3 regions of the Micromonospora sp. WMMD812 genome follow, and region 1 is predicted to be linked to each of the others. Evidence: riboswitches for the same ligand, from Rfam matches in the RefSeq annotation. Region 1 holds a riboswitch; each other region holds the start of a gene.

Region 1 (10,525 bases):
CTACGCGATCGGCCTGGACGGCGACGGACGCCCGATCGACTCGATGACGTCGAACATGGGTCACCTGCTGTGGAGCGGGATCGTGCCGCAGGAGCGGGCCGACCTGGTGGCCGCCCAACTGATGTCCGAGGAGATGTTCTCCGGATGGGGGGTGCGGACCCTCTCGACCACCGACCGCGGCTACAACCCCATCGGATATCACCTCGGCACGGTCTGGCCGCACGACAACGCCCTCATCGCCGCCGGCCTCGCCCGCTACGGCCACCACGACGACGCGCACCGCATCATCCTGGCCATGCTGGAGGCGTCCGCCTACTCCGAGCACCGGCTGCCCGAGGCGTTCTCCGGCTACGACCGCGCGTTCGGCCTGCGACCGGTCCCCTACCCCACCGCCTGCAACCCGCAGGCGTGGGCCAGCGGAGCGCCCCTGCTGTTCCTGCGGACGCTGCTCGGGCTGGACGCCGTCGACGGCCGGTTGGTCGTCGACCCGCACCTCCCGGAGTCGCTCGACTGGATCCGGCTGGCCGGGGTGCCGGCGTTCGGCCGCCGGTGGGACGTGCACGCCGACGGCAGCAAATCCACCGTCCGGCCCGCCTCCTGAGCGGCAGCGGTCAGGCCGCCGGCGGGGTCTTCCACAGCTCGTTGAAGGCCAGGCTGTCGAAGAAGGCGGTCCCGTCCACCACCTTGCCGTCCGAGAAGGTCAGGATCCAGGCGTAGGTGTTCTCGTACGTCGAGCCGTCACGGGTGACGCCGGCGCCGTCGAAGACGGCGACGACCGTGTTCGCGTCGGCGTCCTCGTAGATCGCCCGGAGGTTCACCGGCCGGTACGGGCTGTCCGGGTCGAACCGCGCGTTGAACGGTCGCATCGCCTGGGTGAGGAAGTCGTCGGCGCTGTGGTACGTGCCGGCCACCACCGAGTTGCCGACGACCTCCCACCGCATGCGCGGGGCGAAGATGTCGCTGATGGCGCCGGTGCCGGCGGACCAGTCCGCGAAGGCGCGGGCGACGATGTCCCGGTTCGCCGTCATGGCGTGACCACCTCTCTGCGGGCCTACGACCAGGGGCGTCGGCGTGATCGCCCATGCCATCGGCGTTCACCGCCACTCTAGCGACGGGCGGGAGCGGCCGAGGTCGGTCGACGGACAGCCGCCTGGTCGGGGCTGTTCCCGACCTCGCCGGCGGGCGCGGGCGGTGGCCCGGGCGTTGGCCTTCTCGATCGCGCGGACCAGGTCGTCCCGGTCCAGCTCCTGCGGGCGGTCGATGCCCACCTTGCGGGCCACCTCGTCGAGGTGGCCCCGGCTGGCGTTGGCGTCCACCCCCTGGGCGGTCTCCCGAGGTCGGGCACGGGAGGCGGGGTGCCCAGCGCGGCCTGTGGGTCGGACGGCCCCGGACGCTCCTTGGGCTCCCAGTGGTCCCCGACCTTCTCATGGGTGTGCTTGAGCGAGGAGTACGCCGTGCGGTGCGCCCGTTCGCCGTCGCCGTAGGTCTCCTCGGCCGCCTCGAGCGTCTTCTTGTAGGTCCGCACCGCCTTGTCGTCGGAGCGGGCGATCGTCGACGGCACGTCGTGTCGCATCTCTTCGGCCTGCTCGTGCTTGTCCGGCACAACGCACCCCCTCGGCGGTGTCGCCCCGGGAGTACCCGCGCCCCCGCCCGCTACGCCAACCGCTTCCGCCCGGTCATCGTCCGGTCTCGCCGCTGAGCAGCGCCAGGCCGGTCTCCGGATCCACCTTCTTGGCGAGGCTCGCGCCGACCTCGGTGATCACCACCTCGAGGGTCGGCCAGACCTCGCCGCGCAGCAGGTGGCCGCCGACCGTGCTGCCGTCCCGGCGGCCGAGCACCGCGTGCACGTGCAGGGCGGGGCGGCCGGAGTCCTCGGCGATGTCCCCCAGGATGCTGAGCACCTCCACCTGCTCGGTCACCGGGATCGGCCGGATCTCGCGTCGCTCCCGGTCGAAGTAGCCCAGCTCGGCGGCCTGGAAGCCGCCCACCGCGGTCACCGAGGCGCCCCGGATGTTCCGGTCCACGGCCACCTGGTTGATCACCGTCACCGGGTCCTCGCCCTTGTCGAGGACGACCACGACCACTCGTCGGCCGTCCTCGTGCAGCTCGACGTCCCTCACCGCACCGACTCCCGCCCGGTCGGCCCGCGCCGGCCGACCACTCGGTGATCGTGTCACCACCGGCGCGCGGCCGTGGTGGGTTTGCCCTGTTCGGCGGGTCGCCCGGCGGGCCCGCGTGAGGGTGGTCATAACGGCTGGACGGTGTACCGCCACGGGCTGCTAACCTCGGCGCAGGTCATGAGCGCCAGCGTCAAGCCCCGGCTCGCTGGCCGGCAACCCTCCTCCGCGGTGGGGTGCCCCGGGTGAAGACCGGGCACCGGAGTGTTCTCCGGTGCAAGCGTGGCCTGGTTCCCAGGTCAGCAACGACCTAGGAGAGCCATGTCGTCTCGCATCACCATCCCACCGCTCGACCCCGCCGCGTCGGCCCACCGGCCCACACCGCCGGCACTGACCCGGCGCCGGCACGTCGACATGATGTGGGTCTGCAGCGCCGCGTGTCGGCCCAGCGCCGGTCGCTGACGCGCCCTTCCCCGCTTCCCTGATCTATCCAGCGGTACGCCCGTCGGGCGCGCCGTCGGCGGCGTACGCCCGTGCGCCGCCGCTGACACCATCCCCGGAGACACCTGTGCGACTTCTTCCTGCCCTGACCCGGGTGGCCGCCCTCGGCGTGGCCGCCGTCCTCGGCGCCGCCACTCTCACCGCCTGCGGCGACGACGCCTCGTCCAGCGCGGCGGACAACCCCTACGGCCTGCTCCAGGCCGGCGTGCTGCGCGCCGGCACGCTCACCGACGCGCCGCCGAACGTGTACCTGAAGGACGGCCGGTTCACCGGCTTCGACAACGACCTGCTCACCGCGGTCGCCGGAAAGGTCGGTCTGAAGGTGGAGTTCGTCGGCACCGACTTCTCCGCGCTGCTCTCGCAGGTCAACAACCGGAAGTTCGACGTCGGCAGCTCATCGATCACCATCACCGAGGCTCGCAAGAAGACGGTCGACTTCGGCAACGGCTACGACTTCGGCTACTTCGGACTCGACGTACCGGCCGGCTCGCCGATCACGGGCTTCGACCAGCTCGCGGGCAAGCGGGTCGTGGTCGTGCAGGGCACGGTCCAGGACGACTACGCCACCGGCAAGGGGCTCAACCCGGTCCGGGTGCCGGACTACAACGGCGCGATCAACCAGCTGAAGGCGGGCACCGCGGACGCCTGGATCGCCCCGGCCGAGATCGGCGAGAAGTCGGCGGCGGACAGCAGCGGCAAGATCACCGTGGCGGCGAAGCAGCTCAGCCCGGCGCCGACCGCGTACGCGGTGGCCAAGGGGAACGACAAGCTGCGCGAGGCGCTGAACAAGGGCCTCGACGAGGTGATCGCGGACGGCACGTGGAGCCGCCTGCAGGACCAGTACTACCCGGGCCGGCCGATCCCGGCGGACTTCAAGCCGGGCAGCGGCACCGTGGCGGTCCCAGCCGCGACGGCGTCGGCCTCGGCCGCGTCCTGACGGTGGTGCTGACGAGCGAGCGGGGCGGTAGGAGAGGCGACTGATGGATCCGTTGCGCACCCTCTGGGAGACGTTCTTCGACTGGGAGTCGATGCGCGAGGCGCTACCCGAGATGGTGACCGTCGGGTTGCCCAACACGCTGATCCTGGCGGTCTCCGCCGCCCTGCTCGGCTCGGTGCTGGGCATGCTGCTGGCCGTCGCCGGCATCGCCCGCACCCGCTGGCTACGCTGGCCGGCGCGCGTCTACACCGACGTGTTCCGGGGCCTGCCGGCCGCCGCGACGATCCTGCTCATCGGCGTGGGGCTGGCGCCGCTCGGCATGCAGGTGTGGGGCCCGGACCCGTACCCGTTGGGCATCCTGGCGCTCTCGTTGATCGCGGCCGCCTACATCGGGGAGATCTTCCGCTCCGGCATCCAGTCGGTGGAGGCGGCCCAGTTGGAGGGCGCCCGGGCGCTCGGCCTCTCCTGGGGCGAGGCGATGCGGGTGGTCATCATCCCGCAGGGCGTACGCCGGGTGCTGCCGGCGTGGGTCAACCAGCTCATCGCCCTGATCAAGGACTCCAGCCTGGTGTACTTCCTCGGCCTGGTGGCCAGCCAGCGGGAGCTGTTCCGGATCGGTCAGGACTACGCCGCCACCACCGGCAACGAGTCCGCGTTGCTGCTGGCCGGGCTCTTCTACCTGGCGCTCACCGTTCCGCTCACGCACGCGGTCAACGCGATCGACCGGCGGCTGCGGCACGGCCGGCAGGCCGCGCCGGCCGAGGACATCGACGACGCCGACCTGACACTGCCGGGCGCGGCCGGAGGGAGCCAGCGATGAGCATCGACACCACGACCTCGGTGAGCCTGGGCGTCCGCGACGTGCACCTCGCCTTCGGGGCGAACCGGGTGCTCCGTGGCGTGGACCTGGACGTGGCGCGGGGCGCGACCGCCTGCGTCATCGGGCCGTCCGGCTCCGGCAAGTCCACGCTGCTGCGGACGATCAACCGGCTGATCGAGCCGGATCGCGGTGACGTGCTGTTCGACGGACGCAGCGTGCTGACCGACGACCCGGACGCCCTGCGGCAACGCGTCGGCATGGTCTTCCAGCAGTTCAACCTGTTTCCGCACATGAGCGTGCTGCGTAACGTCACGCTGGCGCTGCGCCGGATCAAGCGGCTGCCCGAGGAGGAGGCGGTGGCCGTCGCCCGGGCCCAGTTGGACCTCGTCGGGCTGGCCGGCAAGGCCGACGCCCGACCGGCGCACCTGTCCGGCGGGCAGCAGCAGCGGGTGGCGATCGCCCGGGCCTTGGCCCTGCAGCCGCAGGTGATGCTCTTCGACGAGGCCACCAGCGCCCTCGACCCCGAACTGGTCAAGGGGGTGCTCGGAGTGATGGCGGACCTCTCGTCCGGCGGGATGACCATGGTGGTGGTCACCCACGAGATGGGCTTCGCCCGCGAGGTCGCCGACACGGTGGCCTTCATGGACTGTGGGGTTGTGCTGGAGGTCGGTGAGCCGGCCGCGGTCTTCGGGGCGCCCGAGCACCCGCGCCTGCGCCAGTTCCTCGCCCAGGTGCTGTGACCCGCCCGGCCCGGGCGCGGCCCCGTGGCGCTCCGCCGCTCAGTCGCCTAGCACGTGGGCGAGATGGCGGCGGGCCATCGTGGCGACGACCGCGTCCGGGTCGGCGGCCCACACGTCGGCGTTGAAGATCTCCACCTCGATGTCGCCGGTGTAACCGGCCTGCTCGACGGCCCGGCGGAGCAGCCGGAAGTCGATGTGCCCGTCGCCCATCATGCCCCGGGAGAGCAGGGCGTCGGGCGGCAGCGGGGTGATCCAGTCGCAGACCTGGAAACTCGCGATCCGGCCGCGGGCGCGTTGGATCTGGCCCAGGACGTCCGGGTCCCACCAGACGTGGTACGTGTCGACCACGACGCCCACGTGCTCGGCGGGGAACCGCTCGGCGAGGTCGAGCGACTGGCCGAGGGTGGAGAGCACCCCGCGGTCCGCGCAGAAGATCGGATGCATGGGTTCCAGCGCGAGCCGTACGCCGTGCTGCGCCGCGTGCGGCACCAGGTCGGCGATCCCGTCGGCCGCCCGCTCCCGCGCGCCGGCCAGGTCACGGGAGCCCTCCGGCAGACCGCCGACCACCATCACCAGGCAGGCCGCGCCGACCTCGGCGGTCTCCTCGATCGCCCGGCGGTTGTCGTCGAGCGCACGGCGCCGGGCGGCCGGGTCGACGGCGGTCAGGAACCCGCCCCGGCACAGGGAGGACACCCGCAGCCCGGCGTCGGCGACGAGGCGGGCGGCGGCGCCGGCGCCGATCGCCTGGACGGGCTCGCGCCAGAGACCGATCGCCGGCAGGCCGGCCCGGACGCACCCGTCGACCGCCTCGGCCACCGACCACCGGTCGGTGGTCTTCTGGTTCAGCGACAGCCGGGCGAGCGCCGGGTCGCCCGGCTGCGGCGTGGCGACCTCGGCCGGCCGGCCCGACGGCACGTCCACGGCCCGGTCCACGGTGGACCGGTTCGCGCCGCTCACCGGGGAACCCCGGCGACGTCGAGGAACGCGCGCAGCCGCGCGGCGGCGAGGTCGGGATTGGGTAGCAGCCGGGCCTCGTCGGCGAGCCGCGCCAGCTCGGCCAGGTGGACCACGCCGCGGGCGCTCTCCAGGCCGCCCACCATGGTGAAGCCGGGCTGGTGGCCGCTGAGCCAGGCCAGGAAGGCGATGCCGGTCTTGTAGTACCAGGTCGGCGGGGCGAAGATGTGCCGGGCCAGCGGCAGCGTCGGCGCGAAGGCCGCGTCGTAGCCGAGCGGGTCGCCTCGGTCGAGGGCCTGGAGGGCGCCCGAGGCGGCCGGTGCGATCGCGGCGAAGATGCCGAGCAGGGCGTCGCTGTGGTGCGTCCCGTCGCCCCGGATCAGCTCCGGGTAGTTGAAGTCGTCGCCGGTGTAGAGGCGTACGCCGGCCGGCAGCGCGGCCCGCAGCGCCCGTTCGTGGTCGGCGTCGAGCAGCGACACCTTCACCCCGTCGACCTTGGCCGCGTGCCGGCCGATGAGGTCGAGCAACGCGGTGCTGGCCGTCGGAACTTCCGCCGAGCCCCAGTAGCCGTGCAGCGCCGGGTCGAACATGGGCCCCAGCCAGTGCAGGATCACCGGTCGGGACACCTGGGCGAGCAGCCGCTCGTACACCTTGGCGTAGTCCTCGGGCCCGCGGGCCAGCCGGGCCAGCTGCCGGCTCGCCATCAGGATGACCTGCGCGCCGCTGGCCTCCACCACCTCGACCTGCTCCTCGTACGCGGCCGTGACGTCGTCGAGCGAGGCGACGTCGGCCGGCACGTGGTCGGTGCCGGCGCCGGCCGCGATCCGGCCGCCCGCCTCGCGCGCGGCGGCGGCGCTGCGGTCGATGAGCTGGCGGGTGGTGGCCCAGTCGAGTCCCATGCCGCGCTGAGCGGTGTCCATCGCCTCGGCCACCCCGAGCCCGTACGACCAGAGGTGCCGGCGGAACGCCAGGGTGGACTCCCAGTCCACCACCGCCGGGGCGCCGGGCACGTTGTCACCGAACGGGTCGGCGACCACGTGCGCGGCGGCGAACGCGACGCGGGAGGCGATCGCGCTGGCGGGCCGCTCCCACCGGGCCGGCTCGGCCAGCCGGCGCTCCTCCAGCGTGCCGTCGGCGCGCGGCAACCGCACCGTCGCGCTCATGCCGCCACCTCCGTCCGGTCGGCGCCGGCCCGAGGCTCGCACGCGCGGATCCTGATGATTCGCTCGCTCATGCCGTCAGCTCCGGCAGCTCGATGCGACGGCCCTCCCGGGAGGAGCGCAGCCCGGCGTCGGCGAGCTGCACCCCACGGGCACCGGAGAGCAGGTCGTACGGGTTCGGCGCGTCCTCCACGACGTGCCGGACGAACTGCTCCCACTGGGCCTTGAAGCCGTTGTCGAACACGGCGTTGTCCGGCACCTCGTGCCACTGGTCGCGGAACCGCTGGGTCTCCACGAGGTCCGGGTTCCACACCGGCTTCGGGGTGACCGCCCGCGGCTGCACCCGGCAGCGGTGCAGCCCGGCCACCGCGCTGCCGTCGGTGCCGTCCACCTGGAACTCGACCAGCTCGTCCCGGTTGACCCGGACGGCCCAGGACGAGTTCACCTGGGCGACGATCCCCCCGTCGAGTTCGAAGATGGCGTACGCGGCGTCGTCGGCGGTCGCGTCGTAGCGCTGGCCGTTCTCGTCCCAGCGCTGGGGGATGTGCGTGACGACCCGGGCGGTGACCGCCCGTACCGCGCCGAAGGTGTTCTCCAGCACGTAGCTCCAGTGCGGGAACATGTCCAACGCGATGCCGCCACCGTCCTGCGCGCGGTAGTTCCAGCTGGGGCGCTGCGCGGGCTGCCAGTCGCCCTCGAACACCCAGTAGCCGAACTCGCCGCGCACCGAGAGGATCCGGCCGAAGAAGCCCCCGTCGACCAGACGCTTGAGCTTCATCAGCCCGGGCAGGTAGAGCTTGTCGTGCACCACCCCGTTCTTCACCCCGGCCCGTCGGGCGTGCCGGGCGAGTTCGAGCGCCCCGGCGAACGACTCGGCGGTCGGCTTCTCGGTGTAGACGTGCCGGCCGGCGTCCATGGCCTTGATCAGTGACTTCTCCCGGACCTGGGTCAGCTGGGCGTCGAAGTAGACCGGGTGGTCGGCGTCGGCCAGCGCGGCGTCCAGGTCGGTGGTCCAGCGGGGCAGGTCGTGCCGCTCGGCGATCTCCCGCAACTTCGTCTCGTTCCGCCCGACCAGCAGCGGTTCGAGCTGCACGCGGGTGCCGTCGGAGAGTGTCACGCCGCCCTGTTCCCGGATGGCGAGGACGGATCGCACGAGGTGCTGCCGGTAGCCCATCCGGCCGGTCACCCCGTTCATCACCACACCGAGCTTGCGAGCGGACATCGACGAACCTCCTTGGGAAAGCGCTTACCGAAACGGTATGGCAGAGTCTGTCACCGGTGCAAGCCCCGTCCACACCGGCCGGTCACCATCGGCGACGACGGCGTGACCGGGGGGCGGATCCGCAGGCCACCGGCCCGGTGCCGGGTTTGACGGGGTGATCGGCGGCTTCCTACGCTGGCGGGAAACGATTTCCGCCCGCGGTCGAGTTCGGGAAGGAAAGGTTTCGTGACCGGTTCCGTCACGCTGCACGACGTGGCGCGCCGCGCCGGGGTGTCGCTGGCCACCGCCTCCCGTGCTCTCAACGGCAGCGCCAACCGGGTGGTGGGCGAGAAGCTGCGCGAGCGGGTGCTGCGCGCGGCGGCCGAGCTCCGCTACTCCCCCAACGCGCACGCCCAGGCGATGGCCCGGGGGCGGACCAACATCGTCGGCCTGTCGCTGCACGACATCGCCGACCCCTACTTCTCCGCCGTCGCCGCCGGCGTGATGCGGGAGGCCGGGGCGCACGGGCTGCTGGTCACCATGGCGAGCACCGAGCGCCGGCCGGGGGCCGAGACCGACTACGTCGGCGCGTTCCGCCGGCACTGGGCCAGCGTCGTCATCGTCGTCGGCAGTCGCACCGACGACCGCGCCGCCACCGACCAACTCGCCGAGGAGCTGGCCGCGTTCGAGGCCGAGGGCGGCCGGGCGGTGGCGGTGAGCCAACCACGCCTTCCGGTCGACACCATCTCCATCGACAACCAGGCCGGTGCGCGCGACCTCGGCCACGCCCTGCACGACCTCGGGCACCACCGGTTCGCGGTGCTCGGCGGGCCGCCCGACCTGCTCACCGCGACCGAGCGGGTGGCCGGTTTCCGGCAGGCGCTGGCCCGACGGGGCGGCCGGCTCGCCCCGGAGCACGTCGTGCCCGGCCCGTTCACCCGGGACGGCGGCTACGACGCCATGAGTCGACTGCTCGACCGTGAGCCCGACGTCAGCTGCGTGTTCGCCGTCAACGACGTGATGGCGGTGGGCGCGATGGCCGCGATGCGCGACCGGGGCGTGGAACCACCCTCGGGGATGGCGATCGCCGGCTTCGACGACATCGCCACCCTGCGCGACGTGAACCCGGGGCTGACCACCGTACGGATCCCCCTCGAGGAGATCGGGGCACTGGCCGTCCAGCTGGCCCTCGACGACGAGGTCGAACGGCCCCGCCTGCGTCGCGTCGGCGGCGAGGTGGTGGTCCGCGCCAGCACCCCCCGCGGGCCGTCCTGAGCCGACGTGCCGGCCCCCGGCGTGCCGGTTCTGGTGGGGAGCGGCGGCCACGCTGCCGCCGCTCCCCTGCCCGGAACCGCCGACCGGTGGCCGGTCAGGCCGCCGGCGTGCCGCGTACGGTGAGGTCACGCATCCGCCCGACGTTGTCGAACGAGCCGAAGCCCACCCGGCCCGAGTCGAAGGTGGTGTCCTTCGCGGTCATCAACGGGTCCTTCGCCCCGTCGATGTAGACGGCGATCTCCCCGGTCGCCGGCAGGTGCCGGACCCGGACCGTGTGCCAGTCCGCGTCCACGATGGCCGGCGCGGCGCCACGGGACCGGCCGTTCCACTGGTAGTCGATCCGCTCCCGGTCCGCGTTGTTGACCTTGAAGATGCCGTTGTGCGGCAGGATCGTGTTGTCGGTCGACACGTGGGCGTAGTAGAACTCCGTGTCCGACCGGTAGCCGAAGACGATGATCACGTCCCGGTTGGTCACCTCGACCGGGGTGTCCAGTCGCACCTCGGCCGTGACGTCGACGGCCCCGAACTTCGGTCCGGCGGTGAGCACCGCGTACTCGAACGGCCGGCGCGGGCCGGGCCGCTGCACGCCCGCCTCGGCCAGGATCACCTGCTTGCCGGTGAACTGCCACTTCGACGGGGTCACCGGCGCCCAGTTGGTCGGCCGCATGGTGTCCCGGACCTTGGTGTCGCCGACCGTCCCGTCCGCGAACTCGCGGGTGCCGGTCACCTTCCAGATCTTGCCGTTGGCCTTGGCCAGGATGTACAGCTCGCCCTGCGCGTCCGTGCCGAAGCGCAGGTCGACCCGGTTCGGGTCGCCGGG
Region 2 (10,525 bases), 2.3 Mb from region 1:
CGATCTGCCGGCTGCTCGCCGCGACCCTCACCGCGATGTACGTGCTGTCGATCGTGGGCGTGGCCGTCGACCTGATCGCCTGGCAGTGCGCGGAGTACCCGCGCTGCATGGAGGGCCGACGGGAGATCTCCTGGCTGGGTGGCCTGCCGCCCGGGCAACGTCTGGCGGTGCTCGCCGTGCTGCCGCTCCTCGCGATCGCGCTGGTGTGGTGGCTCGGCGGTCGCACCTGGCAGCTCCCGGAGAACACCGGTGCGGGGCCGGCGGCGCTGGGCGCCCACCGGCTCGACAACCCGGCGTTCTGGGACAACCGGGCCCTGTTGCTCCGGCTCCGCGCACTGCACGTGGCGATCGCGCTGGCCACGCTCGACCTGGCCCTGCTCCGGGCCCTCGCCCCGCACGACCGCGGGTTCCCGGGCTACGCGCTGCTCGCCGCCACCGCCGCCCTGCTCGCCGTCGCGCTGGCGCTCCTCTGCGTGCGCCAGGTCGAGCGGCGGGGAGGCGCCCTGTGGTCACCGCGCACGGTCCGGCTGCTGGGCCGGGGCGCGGTCGTGTTGACGCTGCTGACCCTGGTGTACGCCGCGGCGCCGCGAGCCTCCTGGTCCGCCGTCGGTAGCCTGCCGGGTTACGACGGACTGGTGGCCCTGCTGTTCGCCGTCCAGATGCTCCTGGTCCTGGCGCTGACCGCCCTCGTCCTCATCTGGGCGCCGACGCGGGGTCGCCCGGCGCTGCTCGGTCTCGCCGCTCCGCTCGTGGTCTCGGTCGCGATCGGGCTGGCCGTGTCGTACTCGTCCGGGCTGAACTACGGCATCGCCGAGTACCTCGACCGCGGTTCCAGCCCCACTCCCGCCCGCCCCCTGCCCGAGGGCGCGCCGCCGCTGTCCCCGCCGGTCGCGTTCCGCTGGGCGGCCCTGGGCGTCTCGGCCGCGCTGCTGTTCGCCGGCACGGTGGCCGTGGTGGCACGTCTCTACCAGCGGTCACGGCACCGACGGGCGGCGGAGGAGATCGTCCGCCGGGAGTTCCCGGAGGTGCCCCGAGCGGCGCCGGAACGGGCGCGGGCGGTCCTCGACAAGATCATCCGAGCCCGGACCGCGGACCGCCTCGGCCCGCTGTTCGTGGCGGCATACGCGCTGCTGGCCGTGCTGGGCCTGGGGGCCGCCGGGCTGTCGATGCGGCACGCGGGGCCGGAGGACGTGGCCCATCTGGTGGGTGGACCGTCGCTGGCCAACCCGATGATCTTCGTGACCGATCTGGGCGGCCTGGTCATCGGGCTGTTCGCGCTGGCCCTGTTCGGGGCGGGGCTGTTCGCGTACCGGTCGCCCGCCATCCGGGTGGTCGGTGTGCTTTGGGAGCTGGCCACGTTCTGGCCGCGCGCGGCACACCCGCTGGCCGCCCCCTGCTACGCCGAGCGCGTGGTGCCGGACCTCACCCGCCGGATCACGCACCTCACCGCCGGCGGGGACACGGTCGTGCTCTCCGGGCAGAGCCACGGCAGCGTGCTGGCGGCGGCGACCGTCCTCCAGTTGCCGGCCTCCGCCCGCGCCCGCGTGGCGCTGTTGACCTACGGCACCCCGCTCGGGCGGCTCTACAGCCGGGTCTTTCCGGCCTACCTCGGGCCCGACGCGCTGCGCGAGGTGGGCGAGCGGCTGGACTGGCGGTGGCTCAACCTGTGGCGGCAGACCGACCCGATCGGCGGGCCGGTCTTCGACCCGGACGGCGCGGCTCCGGACGGCGCCGGCCATGTGGATCGCCGGGCGCGGGATCCGGCGGGGCTGCTGATTCCGCCCGGGGACACCGTCCCGCCGAAGATCAGTGGGCACAGGTTCGTCCCGGACGACGACTTCCGCCGCGCGGTGGAGGACCTGGTACGGCGACTGCACCCGCCGGGTCACCGCGACGGCGGGTCGGCGGTCAGACCGTGAGCTGCCAGTCGGTCCAGCCGTCCACCGGTCGGAAGCCGAGCTGCTCGTTGATGACGATCATGTGACTGTTGGACGCCGCGTTGAAGGTGTCGATCGCCCGCACCGCCGGCTCGTGGGCGAGCAGGTGCCGCAGGTTCTCGATCTTGACGAGCAGCCCGAGGCGGCGCCCGCGATGCGCCGGGTCGACGATGGTGATCTGCTGGAACGCGTGCCAGTCGGCAGAGGCGCCCACGTCGAGCAGGGTCCACGCGACCAGCCGGCCGGACTCCTCGTGCCGGACCGCGACGTGGTACTGCCGACGGCCACGTGCGGCGAGCGCCCGCTCGGTGCCCCGGATCCGGTCGGCGTCGACCTGCTCGGCCTCCCACTCCAGGTCGCCCAGCGGCGCGTCGGTCGACAGCCGGCCGTCCAGGTAGGCGATGTCGGCGACGTACTCCGCCGGGATGAGGCCGTGCCACCGGATCGTGCGGTAGCCCGTGGCGTGCGCTCGGGCATCGGCCAGCACGTCGTCGAGCGCCACCTGGTCGACCGTGGACGTCTCCAGCCGGCGGCGGACCTCGGCGAGCGCGGGCCGCGCGCCCATCGCGGTGGCGAACGCGGCACCCGCCGTCGACCGCGCCGGGCCGCCCGGCAACGCCGCGACGGCCATCCCGATGACCCGCTTGCGGCCGTGCTCGCGCAGCAGGCGGAGGCAGTGCTGGTGCAGGGCCCGGCCCACCCCCCGCCGCCGGTGGGCCGGATGGACGATCAGGTCGGCGGTGGCGTTGTCGGTGTTGTCCAGCTGAGGCAGGTCCAGCGCCAGATAGCCGGCGGGGACACCGTCGAGCCGGGCCAGCGCCCAGAGCGTGGCGGTGCCGGGCATCGGGTGGTGCAGCAGGCCCTCGAAACGCTGCCGGCAGAAGGGCGGGAAGTCGGGCAGGTCGGCGTCGTTGGCCGCGGACCCGACCCGGTAGGCCTCGTCGATCGCGGCCGGGTCGGCGGCGTCGAACGGCGCGATCGTGATGCTCATGCCCGAAGCGTGCGCCCCGGAAAGGCGATCGGGCCAGCGAATTTCCGCTGGCCCGATCGGACGTTGGTCGGGAGGGACACTCGCACAACGCCTCCGGCGTTGGGTCGCAAGAACTTCAAAAGTCTTCGGCGAAGAGCCCTCCCGCACGGAGCATCTTGCGCCGTCCGGTTCCTGCCGTCAAGTCCATACCGGCGGGTTTTCCGCACCCAGAGCGAAAAGCCGGTTACCCGGCGGATCGAACGGATCCCCCGTCCGGGCGATCCACCGGCTCCACCGCACCGGCGGACGGGCGGGCCGAGGTCAGCCGAGCAGGCCGGCGTCCCGGGCCGCCCGCAGGGACGGGCGGATGTGGTGCGTGGGGCCGACCTGGCCAGCGACCGCGTCGATGGTCTTCAGACCCTCGCCGGTGTTGAAGACGACGGTCTCCGCGGTCGGGTCGAGCCGGCCCGACTCGACCAGCTTGCGCAGCACCGCCACGGTGACCCCGCCGGCCGTCTCGGCGAAGACGCCGGTGGTCCGGGCCAGCAGGCGGATGCCGGCGCGGATCTCCTCGTCGTCGACGTACTCCATCCAGCCCCCGGTACGACGTACCGCTTCCAGGGCGTAGAGGCCGGCCGCCGGGTCGCCGATGTTCAGCGACTTGGCGATGCCGGTCGGCTTGACCGGGATGATGGTGTCGGTGCCGGAGTGCAGCGCGGTGGCGATCGGATTGCAGCCGGCCGACTGGGCGCCGAAGACCTTCCAGCCGCCGGCCGGCGCCTCGACCAGACCGATCTCGACCAGCTCGGAGAACGCCTTGTCGATCTTGGTGAGCAGCTCGCCGGACGCCATCGGGATCACCACCTGGGCCGGGATTCGCCAGCCGAGTTGCTCGGCCACCTCGTACCCGAGCGTCTTGGAGCCCTCCGCGTAGTAGGGGCGCACGTTCACGTTGACGAACGCGGTGTCCTCGAACTCGTCGGTCTCGACCAGCTCGCCGCAGAGGCGGTTCACGTCGTCGTACGAGCCGTCGATGGCGACCAGGTCGCCGCCGTAGACCGCAGTCGTCACGACCTTGCCCTGCTCCAGGTCGGAGGGGATGAAGACCACCGACGGCACCCCGGCCCGGGCCGCGTGGGCGGCCACCGAGTTGGCCAGGTTGCCGGTGGAGGCGCAGGCGAACCGGGTGAAGCCGAGCGCCCGGGCGGCGGTCAGCGCCACCGAGACGACCCGGTCCTTGAACGAGTGGGTCGGGTTCGCGCTGTCGTCCTTGACCCAGAGCGGAGCGGTGATGCCCAACTCGGCGGCGAGGTGCGGGGCGGCGACCAGCGGGGTGAGACCCGGGTTCAGGGTGACCCGGACGGCCGGGTCCTGGCCGGCGGGGAGCAGTGCGGCGTACCGCCAGATGTTCCGCGGGCCGGCCTCGATCTGCTCGCGGGTGACGGTGGCCAGCGCGGCGGCGTCGTAGTCGACCTCCAGCGGGCCGAAGCACTCGTAACAGGCGTGCTGCGCGGCGAGCGGGTAGCGGGCCTGACAGGCGCGGCAGACCAGGGCGCGGGCGGGGCTGGCGGTGGTGTCGATGCCGGACGGGGCGACGGTCGACGTCATGTCGAGGAGTCCTCTCATCTTTCCCCGCATCGCACGGTGCGGCGGGGACGGAATTGGCACCTGTCCCGCCGTCGCTCAGCGGTGAGCGCGCGGGGTGGTTGCCGGGGCGTCTTCGGGCCGTATCCCTCAGCCCCTCTGGATGAGGTATGCAGTTGCGCGATCGAGTCTACGGCTGGGCGGCCGGCCGTCCAGCCGGTCGTCCCACCGTGTGAGCTACGCCCGCCACCCCCCCCCCCGGGTCTGACGGCGAGGTGGCGGGCGTACGCCGTCAGATCCGGTGGGCGCCGGGCCGTCCGTTCTCCACCGCGAACGCGGCGAGCGTCGACTCGGCGGCGTCCCGGCGGCCGACGGTGTCCACCATCCGCAGCTCGGCACACATCTCGCGCGGGGTCACCCGGCACTTCACGTAGCCGCGCCGGTCACCGTCGAAGAATCTGATGTGTGGGTTGTACTTGATCATCGGGCCGTAGTACGGGCCGTACACCTCGCCGTCGCCGTTGCTGGAGATCGAGGTGCCGACGAACTCCGTGGCGACCACCGGCGAGCCGGGGGTGTCGAAGTCGCGGTGGATGTCGTTGACGAACGTCGAGTGCCAGTCACCCGTCACCACCACCGGGTTCGGGACACCGTGCCGGACCCAGGCGTCGGTCAGGCGTCGGCGGGCGGCCGGGAAGCCGTCCCACGCGTCGTGCCACAGCATGTCGCCGGCGTCCCCGTCATGGTCGAGGCGGCCCATCATCACGTTGCTGCCCAGGATGTTCCAGCGGGAGGACGTACGGGCGAAGCCGTCGTAGAGCCACCGTTCCTGCGCGGCGCCGAGCATCGTCACCGACGGATCGTTCTGCTCCGGCCCGGCCGGCGCCTCGCCCCAGCCGCTCGGCGGCACCGACCGGTACTGCCGGCCGTCGACCAGGTCGAGCTGCGCGAGCCGGCCCCACCGCAGCCGCCGGTAGATCCGCAGGCCGCCGGCACCGGGCCGGGCGACGCGGACCGGCTGGTGCTCGTACCAGGCCTGGTAGGCCGCCACCCGCAGCGCGGTGATGTCGCCCTCGTACTGCGACTGCGTGTTCGCGTAGTCGTTCTGCACCTCGTGGTCGTCCCAGGTCACCATCCACGGGAACGCGAGGTGGGCCGCCTGCAGCTGCGGGTCGGACTTGACCAGCGCGTAGCGCATCCGCCACTGGTCCAGGGAACGCGGAGCTGGCCGGAGCTGCTCGGGCACCGGGGTACGCCGGTAGCCGCCGTCGGCCGGGATGCCGTACTCGTAGACGTAGTCCCCGAGGTGCAGGACCAGGTCGAGGTCCTCGCGGGCCAGGTGCGCGTACGACGGGAAGTAGCCCTCGTCCCACCGCTGGCAGGACGCGAACGCGAAGGCCAGTCCGGCGACCGTCGCCGTCTCCCGGGGGGCGGTGCGGGTGCGACCGACCATGGAGACGTCGTCGCGGTACCGGAACCGGTAGAACCACTCCCGGTCCGACTCCAGCCCCTCGACGTCCACGTGCACGGCGTGCGACAGCTCGGGCAGCGCCCACGCGGTACCGGAGCGGACCACCCGCCGGAAACGCTCGTCGCGGGCGATCTCCCACCGCACGCCCACCCGGCGCGACGGCATGCCGCCACCGGGCTCGAACGGCTTCGGCGCGAGCCGCGTCCAGAGCACGGCCCCGGTCGCGGTCGGGTCACCGCTGGCGACCCCCAGGGTGAACGGATAGTCCCCGCCGGCGGGTCGCGGCGCGGCGGCGGCCCGGTCGGCCGGCAGTTGGGCGAGCGCGGCGACGCCCGCGACCCCGGCCACACCGGCCAGGAATCGACGACGATCCACTACGGAGAAGTCTCGAGGATCCACGCGAAAGGTCTATCGGGGCCGAATGGCCGCTTGATGACCAGCGGGTGAGCAGCCACTTCACCCGCCCGGAACGGCCCGCCCCGGTTCGGGGCGGGCCGCCCGGACATGGCCGTCACCGCGCCACCACCGCCACCCGGTCGACCACCGCGACGGGGTCCGTGACCGCCGCCGGCCGATCGGCGCAGCCGACGTCCCGCGGGCGGGTGCGGGCGCGGGTGACCAGGTTGGCGGCGACCAGTGCGGCGATGGTCACCGCCGCGCCGACCAGCTCGACCGGCCCGGGCCGGTAGCCGCGGGCGATCTGCACCGCGAACGTGGTCACCGGGACGAGGTTCATGAACAGCGCCGCGTTGGCCGAACCGAGCCGCCGCACCCCGGTGTTCCAGGCCAGCACCGCGATCACCGCGGCCACGATCACGGCGTACGCCAGCTGCGGCGCGATGGCGACGAGGTCGGCGGCGGCCGGCGCGTGCTGCACTCCGGCGAGGTCGGCGCCGGCGCTCGCGGCGAGCATGGCGAGCGTGCCGGCTGCGGCGGTGAGCGCGGTGTAGCGCAGCGGCGACCACTCGCCGAACCGGCTCGCCCCGTGGGTGTAGACCGCCCAGCCGAGCACCGCACCGATCATCATGAGCCCGCCGAGACCGAACTGGCCGAGCCCGGCGAGGCTGCCGTGGGTGATCACCAGACCGACGCCGAGCAGCGCCACCAGCGAGAGGGCCAGCAGGGCGGGCCGCGGGCGTACGCCGTCCCGGGCCCAGCGGACCAGCTGGGTGACCAGCGGGGTGGTGGCCACGAAGAGGGCGGTCTGCTGCGGCGTGGACTGTTCCAGGGCCAGGTTGGTGAGCAGGTTGAAGCCGGCGAAGCCGACCACGCCGAGCACCGCCACCTCGACGCCCCGACCGCCCACCCGCAGCGCGGCCACGCCTTCCCGGAGCAGCAGCAGGCCGAGCAGGATCGCGGCGGCGAAGAGATAGCGCGCGGTGGTCAGGTTGAGCGGGTCGACCCGCTTCAGCGCGCTGGCCAGGACGGGGAACATCACCCCCCAGCTCAGCACGGCGAGCAGCGGGAACGCGGCGGCGCGGGAACGCATCCTCGACTCCAATGTTCGACTATCTTCGAACCAACCCGATCGACCCTAGGATGTTGTTCGACGAAAGTCGAACAACGGTTACACTGGTCACATGGAGCTGGATGAACCCGAGCTGCGCGAGGTGCCGGTCACGGCCGTGCTGGGCGCTCTGGCCGACGACGTGCGGCTGCAGATCGTCCGGGCGCTCGCCGAGGGCGGCGAGCAGGCCTGCGGCACCTTCGAGTTCGGCGTCTCCAAGGCGACCCGCAGCCACCACCTCAAGGTGCTGCGGGCGGCCGGCCTGACCCGCACCCGCGTCGCCGGCACCAGCCGCCTGGTACGGCTGCGCCGCGAGGAGCTGGACCGGCTCTACCCCGGGCTGCTCGACGCGGTCCTGAGCCGGGACACCACCCCGGCCAAACGCGCCTGACCAGCGCCAATCGTTCAGCGCGCGGCGCCCGAGCCGCCGGTCGGCGCTTGGGCCTCGTGGCCGCCCGTCTCCCGGCCTCCGACGTGCCCGCGACGCCCTGTCGAACTGCCCCAGATCTGGTGCAGGCAGCCCTGCGTCGCCGGCTCGCCCCGTCAACTGGCCGACACCGTCGGCGCCGACGCGACCGGGGTCGCTGCTGCGGTATGACGCAGAGGCATATTTATGGCTCTTGTGACGTGTTTGTGGGTGGTTGGGCGCGTCCTTGATGGCGCACGCCGTTGTCCTGCCTAGGTTCTGGCTTGTCGAGGTCAGAACTGGATGGGCGGGAGAACGGCGTGCGTTCTGCCAGGGTATGGGCTGGGCTGCTCGGGGTCGAGCAGGCGGTGGTGGAGGGTGTGGAGTTCGATCCGGACGAGTCGGTGGTGGTGGCTCGGGTGCGGGTGCGTAAGGGCGCGTCGCGGCGGTGTCCGTATTGCCGGCGGCGGTGTGCCCGTTATGACGCTGGGGTGCGTCGTCGGTGGCGGGCGTTGGATCTCGGGACGGTGCGGGCGGTGATCGAGGCGGACGCGCCTCGGGTGTCCTGTCGGGTGCATGGGGTGGTCGTGGCGGCGGTGCCGTGGGCGCGTCACGGGGCGGGGCACACACGGGCGTTCGACGCGACGGTGGCGTGGTTGGCGGTGCACACGGCGAAGTCGGCGGTGTCGCAGCTGATGCGGGTCGGTTGGCGCACGGTGGGGTCGATCGTGGCCCGGGTATGGGCCGATACCGGTGGCCTTGAGGACCGGTATGACGGGTTGCGTCGTATCGGGATCGACGAGGTCAGCTACAAGAAGGGGCACCGGTATCTGACCGTGGTCGTGGACCATGACAGCGGCCGGTTGGTGTGGGCGGCGCCGGGTAGAAGCGCCACCACGTTACAGGCGTTCTTCGACCTGCTCGGTCCCGAGCGGGCCGCGAAGATCACGCACGTGTCGGCCGACGGCGCGGACTGGATCACGACGGTCGTGCGGCGCAGGTGCCCGAACGCGGTCCGCTGCGCCGACCCGTTCCACGTGGTGGCCTGGGCCACCGACGCCGTTGACCGGGTTCGCCGTCAGGCATGGAACGAGGCCACCGGGCGAGGAGCCGGCCGCCGCGGTGTCGCCACCGGCGAGGCCCGAGAGCTGAAGAACACCCGCTGGGCGTTGTGGAAGAACCCCGACAACCTCACCGACGCCCAGCAGGCCAAACTCGCCTGGATCGCCAAGACCCATCCCCGCCTGCACCGGGCCTGGGCGTTGAAAGAGGGCCTACGGCTGGTGTTCACCCTGGCCAGGACCAGCCCGACCACGGCGGTCGAAGCCCTCGACCGGTGGATCGGATGGGCCCGACGCAGCCGCATCGACGTCTTCGTCGACCTGCAACGACGCGTCACGCGACACCGCGACCAGATCATCGCCGCCATCGAACACGGCCTGTCCAACGGCCGGATCGAGTCGGTCAACACCAAGATCCGCCTGATCACCCGGATGGCCTTCGGCTTCCACTCAGCCGAAGCCCTCATCGCCCTGGCCATGCTCAGCCTCGGCGGCCACCGACCCGAACTACCCCGACCATGACCCCGACCCACACATCAATCACAAGAGCCATAAATATGCCTCTCCGTCATATGCTTTCGTCGTCGATAAGGTCGCGCCGGAGCCGGCCGGCTCGGTGACGCCCACGAACGCCCCGGGCGGAGGCGGATCGGCCACTGGTGCGACCATGCGGCGGTGACCTCTCGACCGGCACAGCACCGAACCCTGCTCGCGAGCGCGCCGCTCGTCGGCGCCCTGCTGCTCGGTTCCTGCACCGCGGGAGCCGAGCCGGCCGGCGTGGCCCCCGGCGCTGGCGGGGAACGGCCGGCTCCCGGAGCCACGTCGGCCACCCCGGCCCGGTGCTCAGAATCGGGCGTGCTGATCCGGTCGACCGGGTCGGACGCCGCGATGGGCCTGCGGGCGCTCGGCCTGGAGCTGGTCAACTGTGGCACCGCGCCTACCGGTTGAACGGCTACCCCGCCCTGACCGTCCTCGACGAGCAGCGCCAGCAGATCCCGCTGGCGGTGGTTCCCGGGGCGACGGGGATCACGTCGGGCTACGACGCGCCGCCCCGCCCGTTCACGCTCCGCCCCGGCGATCGGGCCACCGCCTCCGTGCTCTGGCGCAACACGTTCACCGATTCCACCGCCGCGCCGACCAACGGCGCGTACGTGGAGGTCGCGTCGGCCACCGGTCAGGCCGCCCAGGCCGTCGACCCGGACGGGCCGATCGACCTGGGCAACACCGGCCGGATCGGGGTCAGCGCCTGGAAGCCGGCCGAACCGACCACACCGGCGCAACCACCGGCGCCGAGCGCGCCGAGCGGAGCGCCCTCGGTGGCGGCCACGCCCGACAGCCGGTTGTGAGGAACGGCTCCGCCGGCCGTAAGCGCACGGCTCCGCCGGCTAGGAGGTCACGTCCTTGCGGGTGAAACGCCAGTAGGCCAGCGCCCAGAACAGGGTCGCGTAGCTCACCGCCGAGATGGTGCCGCGGACCACGTCGTCGGTCTGCACCGGAGTCGAGAGCAGGCCCAGCCAGGCGGTGCTGAAGTGGGTCGGCAGGAAGGCGCGCAGCGCGCCGAGCGCGGTGATCTGGTCCAGGATGCTGGA
Region 3 (10,525 bases), 2.2 Mb from region 1:
GTGGCGGTTGGTCTCGATGCCCGCGCGCGAGTGCGTGGGAGCGGGCCGCTGCCCGTTCGGCCCCGAGTGCTTCGCCGAGGCGTCCCGGGCCCGCGCCCGGGAGGCGGACATCGTGGTGACCAACCACAGCCTGCTCGCGGTCGACATGCTGGCCGGGCGGCAGATCGTGCCGCCGCACAAGCTGCTGGTCGTCGACGAGGCGCACGAGCTCGCCGACCGGGTCTCCTCGGCCGCCCAGGCCGAGCTGGTGCCGGAGCTGATCGACCGGTCCGCCCGTCGCGGCCGGCCGCTGCTGCGGCCGGAGACCGCCGAGGCGCTCACCGCCGCCGGTGACGCCCTCGCCGTGGGCCTGGCCGAAGCCCCGGCCGGGCGGCTCACCGCCGGGCTGCCGGCGCCGCTGCGCGAGGCCTGCACCCTGCTCGACGCGGCCACCCGGGCCGCGCTCGACGCGATCGGCGACATCAAGGCCGATGATCCCGACCCGGTGCGCAAGCAGCAGGCCAAGGCCGTGCTCGACGAGCTGTCGACGACCGCGCAGCGGTTGCTGGAGGAGAACGAGCACGACGTGGCCTGGGTGGAGAAGCCCGACAACGGCGGCCGGCGTGCCCTGGTGGTGGCCCCGCTCTCGGTCGCCGGCACCCTCGCCACCCACCTCTACGACGAGCGCACCGTGGTGGCCACCTCGGCCACCCTCACCCTCGGCGGCCGCTTCGACACGGTGGCCCGGGCGCTCGGGCTGGACGCCCCTCCCCCGGCACCACCGTCGCCGGCCGCCGCCGCGCTGGCCGCGTCCACCGGGCGCGCCGGCCGCGACGACGACAGATCGGGCCCGGGCGGGCCGGGGCCGCGCCCGGGCCGTACCGCCGGCGACGGGCGGACGGGCACGCCGGGCGATGCCGCGGATGGGCGCCCGACGCCGGGCGTGCCGGCCACCAGCGGCCCGGGTTGGCGGTCACTGGACGTCGGCTCACCGTTCGACTACGCGCGGCAGGGCATCCTCTACGTCGCCGGGCACCTGCCCCGGCCGAGCGTCTCCGGGCTGCCCGACGCGGCCGGCGAGGAGCTGCTCGGGCTGGTCGAGGCGCTTGGTGGGCGTACGCTCGGCCTCTTCTCCTCCCGACGGGCCGCGCAGCAGGCGGCGGAGCTGCTCCGCGCGCGGACCGACCTGCCGGTGCTGTTGCAGGGCGAGGAGGCCCTCCCGCTGCTGGTCCGCCGGTTCCGGGAGGAGCGGGCCAGCTGCCTGTTCGGGGTGATGTCGCTCTGGCAGGGGGTCGACGTGCCGGGCGACTCCTGCCAGCTCGTGGTGATCGACCGGCTGCCGTTCCCCCGCCCCGACGAGCCGCTGGCGGCGGCCCGGGCCGCGGTGGTGGACGCGAGCGGCGGCTCCGGCTTCGCCGCCGTCAGCGTGCCGATCGCCGCGATCCGGCTGGCTCAGGGGGTGGGGCGCCTGATCCGGGCCACCGGCGACCGGGGGGTGGTCGCCGTGCTCGACTCGCGGCTGGAGACCGCACGCGGCTACGGCCCGTTCCTGCGCCGCTCACTGCCCCCGTTCTGGTACACCACCCGCCCCGAGGTCGCCCGCGGCGCCCTGCAGCGCCTCGCCAAGGCCTGACGCGGCCCTCGCGAGCCGCGCCGGTCAGGGTGCCTGGGAGGCGACCACCACGGCGTCCGGCGGAGTGTCCGGCACCGTACGCGCGGCCAGCCGGCGGACGGCCGTGTTCAGCACCGCGATCAACGGCACGGCCACCAGCGCGCCGGTGATGCCGGCGAGCACGACCCCGGCCGCGATGCCGATGATCACCGCGAGCGGGTGGATGGCCACCGCCCGTCCCATGATCAGCGGCTGGAGCACGTGACCCTCCAGCTGCTGCACGCCGATCACCGCGCCCAGGATGATCAGCGCGGTGACCGGGCCGCTGTCCACCAGCGCCACCAGCACCGCGACGCCGCCGGAGAGCGCCGCCCCGACGATCGGGATGAACGCGCCGAGGAAGACCAGCGCGGCGAGCGGGAAGGCGAACGGGACGTCGAAGATGACCAGGAAGATGCCGATGCCGACCGCGTCGATGAAGGCCACCAGCACGGTCGCCCGGACGTAGGCCCCGAGCGTCGCCCAGGAGGCCCGGCCCGCGTCGTCGACCTTCCAGCGTGCGGCCACGGGCAGCAGCCGGACCAGGAAGCGCCAGATCCGGCTGCCGTCCCGGAGGAAGAAGAACGTGGCGAACAGCACCAGGATGGTGCCGGTGAGCACCTCGGCGAGCGTGGCGGCGGTCGTGGTCGCCGCGCTGGTGAAACGGCCGGTGTTGTCGTTGATCCAGCCCTGCGCCTCGTCGATGTAGCGGTCGAGCTGCGTGTCGGAGAGGTGCAGCGGGCCCGTCTTGAGCCAGTTCTGGATCTGCCGGACACCCTCCGAGGACTTGTCGCTCAGCTCCGGCACGCCCCGGACGAACTCGTTGACCACCAGGGTCAGCGTGCCGACCACCGCGGCGAGGCCGCCGACGAGCACCACCCCGGTCGCCAGCGACCGGGGGAAGCGGGCCCGCAGCAGCCACCCGACCGCCGGCGCGAGCAGGGCGGAGAGCAGCAGCGCGATGGCCAGCGGGATGACGACGATGCTGATCGTGCCGACGATCCTCAGGAGCGCCCACGCCACCACGCCGACCACGATGAGACGCCACGACCAGGCGGCGGCGATCCGCAGCGCGTGCGGCACGTCGGCGTCGTCCCGGCTGGCGGTGGAGGCGTGCATCGCGGCGGGGGGCGGGGCACCGACCACGGTCGCCGTCGGGGGCGCCACCGGCCCGGGCGACTCCGGTGAGGCCACCGCGGCCCGCGCCGGCTGCTCCTGCTGCTCCGGCGCGTCGGCGGGCCTGGAGCCCCCGGCCCGCACCGAATGCCGTCCCGACTCGTACGCGCGGCGCAGCCGGCCGCGTACCCGCTCGAAGCGGCTCAAGCGCACCTCCTGGCAAGACGACGGTCCGCCCACGGCGACAGGTCGGACAGCATACGCCGACCCGCACCACCGTAGGGCATTTCCGCCACCCATTGCCCCGTTCACCACCCCGGCAACCACCGGCCTGGCGCCGCCGGCGACACGGTAGCGTCTGCGGCGTGACCGCCGACGACGATCTCGACTCCGGCCTGCCGATCCGCCTGCTGCACGACCGGGTGCTGGTCCGCATGGAGGGGAGCGAGGGTGAGCGCCGCTCCACCGCCGGCATCGTGATCCCGGCGACCGCGGCGGTGGGTAAGCGGCTGGCCTGGGCGACCGCCGTCGGCGTGGGCCCGAACGTCCGCTCGATCGTCTCGGGGGACCGGGTGCTCTTCGACCCGGACGACCGCTCGGAGGTCGAACTGCATGGTCGGGGCTACGTCCTGCTGCGCGAGCGGGACGTGCACGCCGTCGCCGCCGAGCGGATCGAGAACAACTCCACCGGGCTCTACCTCTAGACCCCGCCCGGGGCCGCCGCCGGCCGGTTTTCCCGCCGCCGACCCCACGGGCGTCGTTTGCACCGCTCCCCGCCGGGAAGCCAGCCGCACCACCGGTCCTGGGGAGGGACGACGATGCCGGAGTGGATTAGGAAGCTGCTGTTCTGGGGCTTCATCGCGTTCCTGATCTACTTCATGGCGTTCCGCCCGGACGGCGCGTCGTCGATGTTCAAGGCCCTCGGCGCCGGCCTGGTGGCGATGTTCCAGGGCCTCGGCGACTTCCTCACCGGCCTGATGACCTGACCGCCGGGCCGGGCCGGGCCGCGCCGGGCCGCGTAGCCGGCGCGGCGCCGCACGTCAGGCGCGCCGACGCACGCCTGGCCGCGTCGGGCCGCCCTCAGGAGCGGGCGGGCCAGCCGGGCGGCGGGCCGTACCAGCCGGGCGGGGGGTGAGCCTCCGGGGGCGGCGGGGGTGCGCCGAGCACCACCGGGATCGGCACCACCGGCTCGTCCGGTGGGTCCACCGCGCGCTGCGAGCCGTCCGGGAACCGCAGGTGGTAGCGGGTTCCGTCCCACACCCCGGCGGGGGCCTGCGGGTCTCGACCGACGAAGAACGACCGGTACGCGCCGATCGCCTCCAACAGCTCCCGTTCCTCCCGGGCGGTCCGTTCCCGGTCCGCCGCCTTACGGTCGAGCCCCCGCAACGACCCGTCCCGCAGCAGCGCCAGCCGGGTGGCCGCGAACTGGTAGCCACGCATCGCCCGCACCCCCGCGTCGCCGGCGACCCGCCGGGCCCAGACCCGGGCCGCGTGTCGGCGGCCGAGGCTGCTCAGCGCCGCCACCTCGGGCGGGGTCAGCCAGCCGGCGCGGACGTAGTCCGGCAGCCGCCGCTCGGTGAGTCGCCCCTCCCAGGCGCGCAGCCAGACGGCCAGCCCCACCATGCCGAAGAAGATCGGCACCATCAGCCCGAAGAAGCCGTACAGCATGATCAGCAGCTGCCCGGTGGCCTGCGTCAACGTCGGCAGCAGGTTCCAGGTGCCGTGCAGCATCATCGCCAGCAGCAGCCCGGCGATCGGTGCCAGCACCCGTACCCGGCGGTCGGCGGACCGGGCGGCGATGCCGAGCCCGACTCCGGTCATCGAGGTGAAGAGCGGGTGGGCGAAACCGAACAGCAGGATCCGGACGATGAAGATGGCGATCACCTGTTGCGCCCCGGTGGCCGGCCCGAACCGCTCCGCGCCGGACGCGTAGCCGTAGCCACCGAGGTAGAGGATGTTCTCCACCATGGCGAAGCCGACCGCGGAGAGCCCGCAGTAGACCAGGCCGTCGGTGATCCCGGACCACTCCCGGCGCCGGAAGATCAGCAGCAGGATCGGTCCGAGCGCCTTGGTCAACTCCTCGATGAACGGCGCGACGAGCACGGCGGTGAGCGCGGTCGGCAGCCCCCAGTCGGCGAACTGGCCGGCAGCGAACTCGTTCACCCGCAGCGACGCGGCGGTGGAGACGAACGCGCCCCAGGCGAAGCAGAAGATCAGGTACGGCAGTGGCTCCGGCTCGTACCGGTCGAGCCAGAGGAAGCACGCGACCAGCACCGGCACCGGCAGGATGGCGGCCACCAGGCCGATCAGCAGCGCCTGGGCGCCGAGGCTCTCGCCCAGCGTGACGACCATGAAGACCGCGCAGGCGGCGATGAAGAGCACCACCCCCGCGAGCACCAGGATCCGCCGCCAGCCCAGCCGGCGCAGCGGCATCCGGGGGGCGGCGCCGGGCGCGGGCGGAGCGGAGGGCGCGGGCGGCGACGGTGGGGCTCCGCCGGGCGGGGTGTCGGCCATGCGGTCAGCGTAGCCATCCCCGGCCGCCGGTTCCGGTCGCATCGGTGGCCGCTATGCTGCCGGCAGGTCACGAGTGCCAGCGTCAAGCCCCGGCTTGCTGGCCGGCAACCCTCGTCGAGGTTCGCGGTGGGGTGCCCCGGGTGATGACCGGGCCCGGCCCCGATCCGCGAGCCGGGCAAGCGCGGACCCCGTCCCGACGTACGCCTGGGGTCCCTGGCCCGGGAGGTTTCCGGCATGCCCGTCACCCTCGTACCCCCGCCGTCCGCCGTGGCGCCCACCCCGACCGAGGTCGGGCCGCTCGACGTGCTCGGCGTGCCGGGCGAGATCAACCTCGACTACGCGGCCACCGCGCCGTGCGCCCGCGCGGCGGCCGACGCGGTGGCCGAGCTGCTGCCGTGGTACGCGAGCGTGCACCGCGGCGCGGGGGCGCTCTCCCGCCGCTGCACGCTCGCCTACGAGCGGGCCCGCCAGACGGTGGGCGACTTCTTCGGCGCCGGCGCCGACGACCACGTGATCTTCACCCGGAACACGACCGACGCGCTGAACCTGCTGGCCCGGGCGCTGCCGGCCGGCACCACCGTGGTCACCTTCGCCGGCGAGCACCACGCGAACCTGCTTCCGTGGCCGCGCGGCTCGGTCCGGCTGCCCGTGCCCGCCGACCCGGGCGAGTCGGTCCGCGCCCTGGACGCGGCCCTCACCGAGCTGCGCCGGGACGCCAGCGCCGGGCTCCCGGTGCTGGTCGCGGTCACCGGGGCCAGCAACGTCACCGGTGAGCGCTGGCCGGTGGCGGAGCTCGCCCGGGTGGCCCGGCGGCACCGGGCCCGGATCGCGGTGGACGCCGCGCAGCTCGCCCCGCACGCCCCGGTCGACCTGCTCGCGCTGGACGTCGACTATCTGGCCGTCTCCGGTCACAAGCTGTACGCGCCGTTCGGCGCCGGCGCGTTGATCGGCCGCGCGGACTGGCTGGACGCGGCGCCGCCGTACCTGGCCGGGGGCGGCGCCACCAGCCGGGTCGGTGCGGGCACCCACGAGGTGACCTGGGCGGTCGGGCCGGCCCGGCACGAGGGTGGCACGCCCAACCTGCTCGGCGCCGTCGCGCTCGCCGCCGTCTGCGCCGCCCTCTCGGCGGCCGATCGGGACGCGCTGCACGACGGGGAGCAACGGCTGCTGGCCCGGCTGCGGGACGGCCTGGCCGCCCTGCCGCACGTCGTGGAGCTGCGCACCTTCGGCCCGGATGCGCCGCGGGTGGGCATCGTCTCGTTCGTGGTCGCCGGCCGGGAGTCCAGCGAGGTCGCCGCCGAGCTGGCCCGGACGTACGCGATCGGGGTGCGCGACGGCCTCTTCTGCGCCCATCCGCTGGCCCAGCGGCTGCTCGGCGAGGCGGCGGCCCGGACGGGTCGGCGGGACCTGCCGCCGACCGCGCTGCGCGCCAGCATCGGCCTGGGCAGCACGGCGGAGCACGTCGACCGGCTGCTGACCGCCCTCGCCCGCCTCGGTTGAGGCCGGCGACGCCCCCGGTCAGCCGACCGGGGGCGCGGTGGGCGGCTTCGGAGCGCCCTCCGGCTCGGGCCCGCCGCCCTGGGGCGCCTCCTGCTCTCCGAAGGACTGCCGGATCAGCCGGTTCGCCTCCTCCTGCTCGATGCCGGAGGCGACCAGGAGGTCGCTCGCCGTGGTACGCACCTGCGCGATCACCACGCTGCCGGAGAAGCCGACCCCCTCGGCGTACGCCCGGCCGGCCTCGCTGACCGCCCGCAGTGATCGTTCCCGGGCCTGCTGCGGCTCGTCGCCGACGGCGAACTCGTGCTTGAGCAGGCGGACCGACTCGGCGAGGTGGGCGACCGAGTCCGGCATCGGTTCCGGCACCGGCTCCTCGTCCTCGAGGAGGGTGACCGAGCGGCGGATGAGCGTGCCGCTGTTACGCATGGCCCGGTCGATCGGGTCGGCCGCCTCGGCGTAGTGGGTCAGCTCGTCCCGCCGGTGCCAGCGAGCCGGCGAGAGGGTGGCGGTCTCCTTGGCCCCCTCGATCGCCTCGGCGAGGGTGGCCAGCTCCTCCTTGTTGTTGCGCAGCCGGTCCAGGGCTCTCTGCACGCTGCGCTGGTCCCGGTTGCGCAACCCCTCGGCCGTCAGGTCGAGCTGGGCGGCGAGCAGGTCCAGCGCCGGCCGGGCGGCCCGGTTGATCACCCGCAGTGGGTTGAGCGGGAGCAGGATCGCCGTCACCAGCAGCGCGATCCCACCGCCGACGAAGGCGTCGACGAACCGCGGTATCTCCAGGTTCTCGGTGGACGGGCTCAGCGTCACGATCAGCACGGCGGTGGCCGCGGCCTGGATGACGATCGCGACGCTCGCGCCGGCGAAGATGGTCACCAGGATGGCCACCGTGACCACCAGGCCGAGCTGCCAGGCCCCGGTGTCGAGCAGGTAGATCAGGCCGTCGCCGATCGCCACCCCGATCGCCACCCCGATGATCAGTTCGACGGTGCGACGGAACCGCTGACCGACCGAGGCGGCCAGCGTGCCGACCGCCGAGATCGGCGCGAAGACCGGCTGCGGGTTGCCGAGCAGCCGATGCGACACCAGGTAGGACAGCGCGGCCGCCAGGCCGGCCTGCACGGCCAGCCCGCCCGCCATCCGGACCCGGTGCAGCCGGTCGTGCAGCGTCGCCTTGCTCCGGTCCCGTACCTGGTCCATCGCCTCGGCGATGCGCGCGCTGTCGATGTCGGTCAAACCCTTCCGCAGGCCGACCCGCCGCATGAGTGACTGACGTCTGCTCCCCCGGGCCACGGCCATGGCCGGTACTACCCGCGCCGCGCCGGGTGAATCCTCGGGTCACCTCCGGGGTGCGGCACACTCGTCGGGTGGGCGACCTCCTCGACCGGTGGCGGAACGCGGCCGTGGGAGCCGGGGCGACCGGCGCGGCCGACCCGGCCGACGCCGGCGAAGAGCTGCTGCGCCGGTGGCGGGAACCACACCGGCACTACCACACGGTGGATCACCTGACCGCCGTGCTCGACGCCGTCGACGCGTACGCCGGGCTGGCCGGTCGGCCGGACCTGGTCCGGCTGGCCGCCTGGTGCCACGACGCGGTCTACGACCCGCGGGCCGCCGGCGACGCCAACGAGCGGGCCAGCGCCGAACTGGCCGGGCGGCTGCTCGCCGGGCTCGGGGTGCCGCCCGACGCGGTGGCCGAGGTCAGCCGGCTGGTGCTGCTCACCGCCGGGCATGCGGTGGCCCCGGACGACGTCGACGGCGCCCTGCTCTGCGACGCCGACCTCGCCGTGCTGGCCGCCCCGCCACCCGCCTACGACCGCTACGCGGCCGCCGTGCGGCGCGAGTACGCGCACGTGCCCGAGCCGGACTTCCGCGCCGGCCGGGCCCGGGTGCTCAGCGGGCTGCTCGCCCTGCCCGCGCTGTTCCGCCTGCCGCCGACGGCCCAGCTGTGGGAGCGGCCGGCCCGGGCGAACCTGCACCGGGAACTGGCCGCGCTGACCGATCCGGCGTAGCCGCCCGGGCCAGGTGTTTCGGGCGGCGGAGGCCGGCCTCGCGGAGCAACCGGACCAGCTCCCGGCTGGGCACCAGCCGGGCGCCCAGCCAGACCGCCATGGCGAACCGCTCGGCGGGGATGTCGTAGTGATCGCGGTCGAAGCCGCGCCGGGGAGCCCCGAGCGCCTCGGCGAAGGCGTGCAGTTCGGCGTACGAGACGTCGCTGATCAGGTGGGACCAGAGCCGGCCCCGGGACGGCCAGCCGGGTCGGTCCAGGTAGAGCATGCCCACAAACCTAGCCCCGCGGATTGTCGATCATGTTGATGATCGACGGCCGGCGACCTAGCCTCTCCTGCATGGCCGCTTCCCCCCTCCTCGACGACCTGCGTGCCGCCCTCGGCGAGAGCGCCGTGCTGACCGACCCGGACCTGCTCCGGATGCACGAGCGCGACGAGGCGGACCTCTGCGCGGCGGGCAGCCCGCTGGTGGTCACCCGGCCGCGCACCACCGAGGAGGTGGTCGCCGTGGTCCGGGCGGCGGCCCGGCACGGCGTACCCGTGGTGCCGCAGGGTGCCCGGACCGGCCTCGCGGGCGCCGCGAACGCGCTGGACGGCGCGGTGGTGCTGAGCACCGTCGCGATGGACGAGATCCGGGAGATCGACCCGGTGAGCCGCATCGCCGTCGTGCAGCCGGGCGTGGTGAACGCGGCCCTGGCCGCCGCGGTGGCGAAGCAGGGTCTCTGGTATCCGCCGGACCCGGGCTCCTGGGAGTCCTCCACGATCGGCGGCAACGTGTCCACCAACGCCGGCGGGATGTGCTGCGTCAAGTACGGCGTCACCACCGAGTACGTCCTCGGCCTGGAAGTGGTGCTCGCGTCCGGTGAGGTGCTGCGCACCGGCCGGCGGACCGCCAAGGGGGTGGCCGGCTACGACCTCACCCGGCTCTTCGTCGGTTCCGAGGGCACCCTCGGGGTGATCACGGAGGTGACCGTCGCGCTGCGTCCCGCGCCGGCGGAGTCGCTCACCCTGGTCGCGGTCTTTCCGTCGACCGCGGCCGCCGGAACGGCGGTGGCCGAGATCGCCGCCCGCGGGCTCAGCCCGAGCCTGCTGGAGCTGCTGGACCAGACCCACCTGTGGGCCATCGAGGCGTACCAGCCGATGGGGCTGCGGACCGACGCGCAGGCGCTGCTGCTGGCCGCCGCGGACACCGGCACCCGGGCCGCGGACGACCTGGCCGCACTGGCGGAGGTCTGCGAGGCGGCCGGCGCCGACGAGGTCTACGCGGCCACCGACGCGGTCGAGGCGGCGGCGCTGCTGCAGGCACGCCGGCTGGCCCATCCGGCCATGGAGAAGTTCGCGGCGGACGCGTACCCGGGCGGCAACGGCGGCCTGGTCATCGACGACGTGGCGGTGCCCCGCGGCGCGCTGGCGGCGCTGCTCGACGGCGTGTCCCGGATCGCGGCGGAGTGCGACGTGCCGATCGGCGTGGTGGGGCACGCCGGGGACGGCAACATGCACCCGAACATCGTGGTGGACCGGGCCGACCCGGCCAGTCTGGAGCGCGGCCGGCGGGCGTTCGACGAGATCATGCGGCTGGGCCTGGAGTTGGGCGGCACCTGCACCGGGGAGCACGGGGTGGGCCTGCTCAAGCGGGACTGGCTGGCCCGGGAGATCGGGCCGGTCGGCGTACGGGTACACCAGGCGATCAAGGCCGCGCTGGACCCGACCGGCCTGCTGAACCCCGGAAAGGTGCTCTGAGGGCGATCAGCCTTCCAACTCGGCCGGC

What was found. A riboswitch is a leader RNA that binds a small molecule or an ion and turns the genes downstream of it on or off. The one in region 1 is predicted to bind S-adenosylmethionine.
Region 2: another riboswitch for S-adenosylmethionine. It lies ahead of thrC (threonine synthase); the one in region 1 lies ahead of O7603_RS01110 (ABC transporter substrate-binding protein).
Region 3: another riboswitch for S-adenosylmethionine. It lies ahead of O7603_RS23815 (aminotransferase class V-fold PLP-dependent enzyme); the one in region 1 lies ahead of O7603_RS01110 (ABC transporter substrate-binding protein).

What each region holds. Positions count from the first base shown of each region.
Region 1 is NZ_CP114904.1:252,357-262,881, reverse strand. It holds gene O7603_RS01130 (glycogen debranching N-terminal domain-containing protein) at 1-601, shown strand, start outside; gene O7603_RS01125 (nuclear transport factor 2 family protein) at 612-1,028, opposite strand; partial or broken gene O7603_RS01120 (ChaB family protein) at 1,095-1,573, opposite strand; gene O7603_RS01115 (PPC domain-containing DNA-binding protein) at 1,677-2,120, opposite strand; SAM riboswitch class IV at 2,294-2,406, shown strand; gene O7603_RS01110 (ABC transporter substrate-binding protein) at 2,686-3,555, shown strand; gene O7603_RS01105 (amino acid ABC transporter permease) at 3,599-4,375, shown strand; gene O7603_RS01100 (amino acid ABC transporter ATP-binding protein) at 4,378-5,115, shown strand; gene O7603_RS01095 (sugar phosphate isomerase/epimerase family protein) at 5,155-6,030, opposite strand; gene O7603_RS01090 (dihydrodipicolinate synthase family protein) at 6,069-7,232, opposite strand; gene O7603_RS01085 (Gfo/Idh/MocA family oxidoreductase) at 7,300-8,451, opposite strand; gene O7603_RS01080 (LacI family DNA-binding transcriptional regulator) at 8,677-9,705, shown strand; gene O7603_RS01075 (PQQ-dependent sugar dehydrogenase) at 9,800-10,525, opposite strand, start outside.
Region 2 is NZ_CP114904.1:5,123,136-5,133,660, reverse strand. It holds gene O7603_RS23740 (hypothetical protein) at 1-1,919, shown strand, start outside; gene O7603_RS23735 (GNAT family N-acetyltransferase) at 1,909-2,928, opposite strand; gene thrC (threonine synthase) at 3,229-4,515, opposite strand; SAM riboswitch class I at 4,527-4,661, opposite strand; gene O7603_RS23725 (alkaline phosphatase D family protein) at 4,784-6,337, opposite strand; gene O7603_RS23720 (DMT family transporter) at 6,474-7,451, opposite strand; gene O7603_RS23715 (helix-turn-helix domain-containing protein) at 7,543-7,860, shown strand; gene O7603_RS23710 (ISL3 family transposase) at 8,196-9,458, shown strand; gene O7603_RS23705 (hypothetical protein) at 9,612-9,884, shown strand; gene O7603_RS23700 (DUF4232 domain-containing protein) at 9,881-10,282, shown strand; gene O7603_RS23695 (ABC transporter permease subunit) at 10,322-10,525, opposite strand, start outside.
Region 3 is NZ_CP114904.1:5,146,542-5,157,066, reverse strand. It holds partial or broken gene O7603_RS33085 (ATP-dependent DNA helicase) at 1-742, shown strand, start outside; partial or broken gene O7603_RS33080 (ATP-dependent DNA helicase) at 932-1,612, shown strand; gene O7603_RS23835 (AI-2E family transporter) at 1,637-2,953, opposite strand; gene O7603_RS23830 (co-chaperone GroES) at 3,112-3,450, shown strand; gene O7603_RS23825 (hypothetical protein) at 3,565-3,732, shown strand; gene O7603_RS23820 (PrsW family intramembrane metalloprotease) at 3,827-5,302, opposite strand; SAM riboswitch class IV at 5,326-5,448, shown strand; gene O7603_RS23815 (aminotransferase class V-fold PLP-dependent enzyme) at 5,495-6,760, shown strand; gene O7603_RS23810 (FUSC family protein) at 6,779-8,011, opposite strand; gene O7603_RS23805 (metal-dependent phosphohydrolase) at 8,116-8,760, shown strand; gene O7603_RS23800 (DUF4031 domain-containing protein) at 8,642-9,025, opposite strand; gene O7603_RS23795 (FAD-linked oxidase C-terminal domain-containing protein) at 9,097-10,497, shown strand; gene O7603_RS23790 (hypothetical protein) at 10,504-10,525, opposite strand, start outside.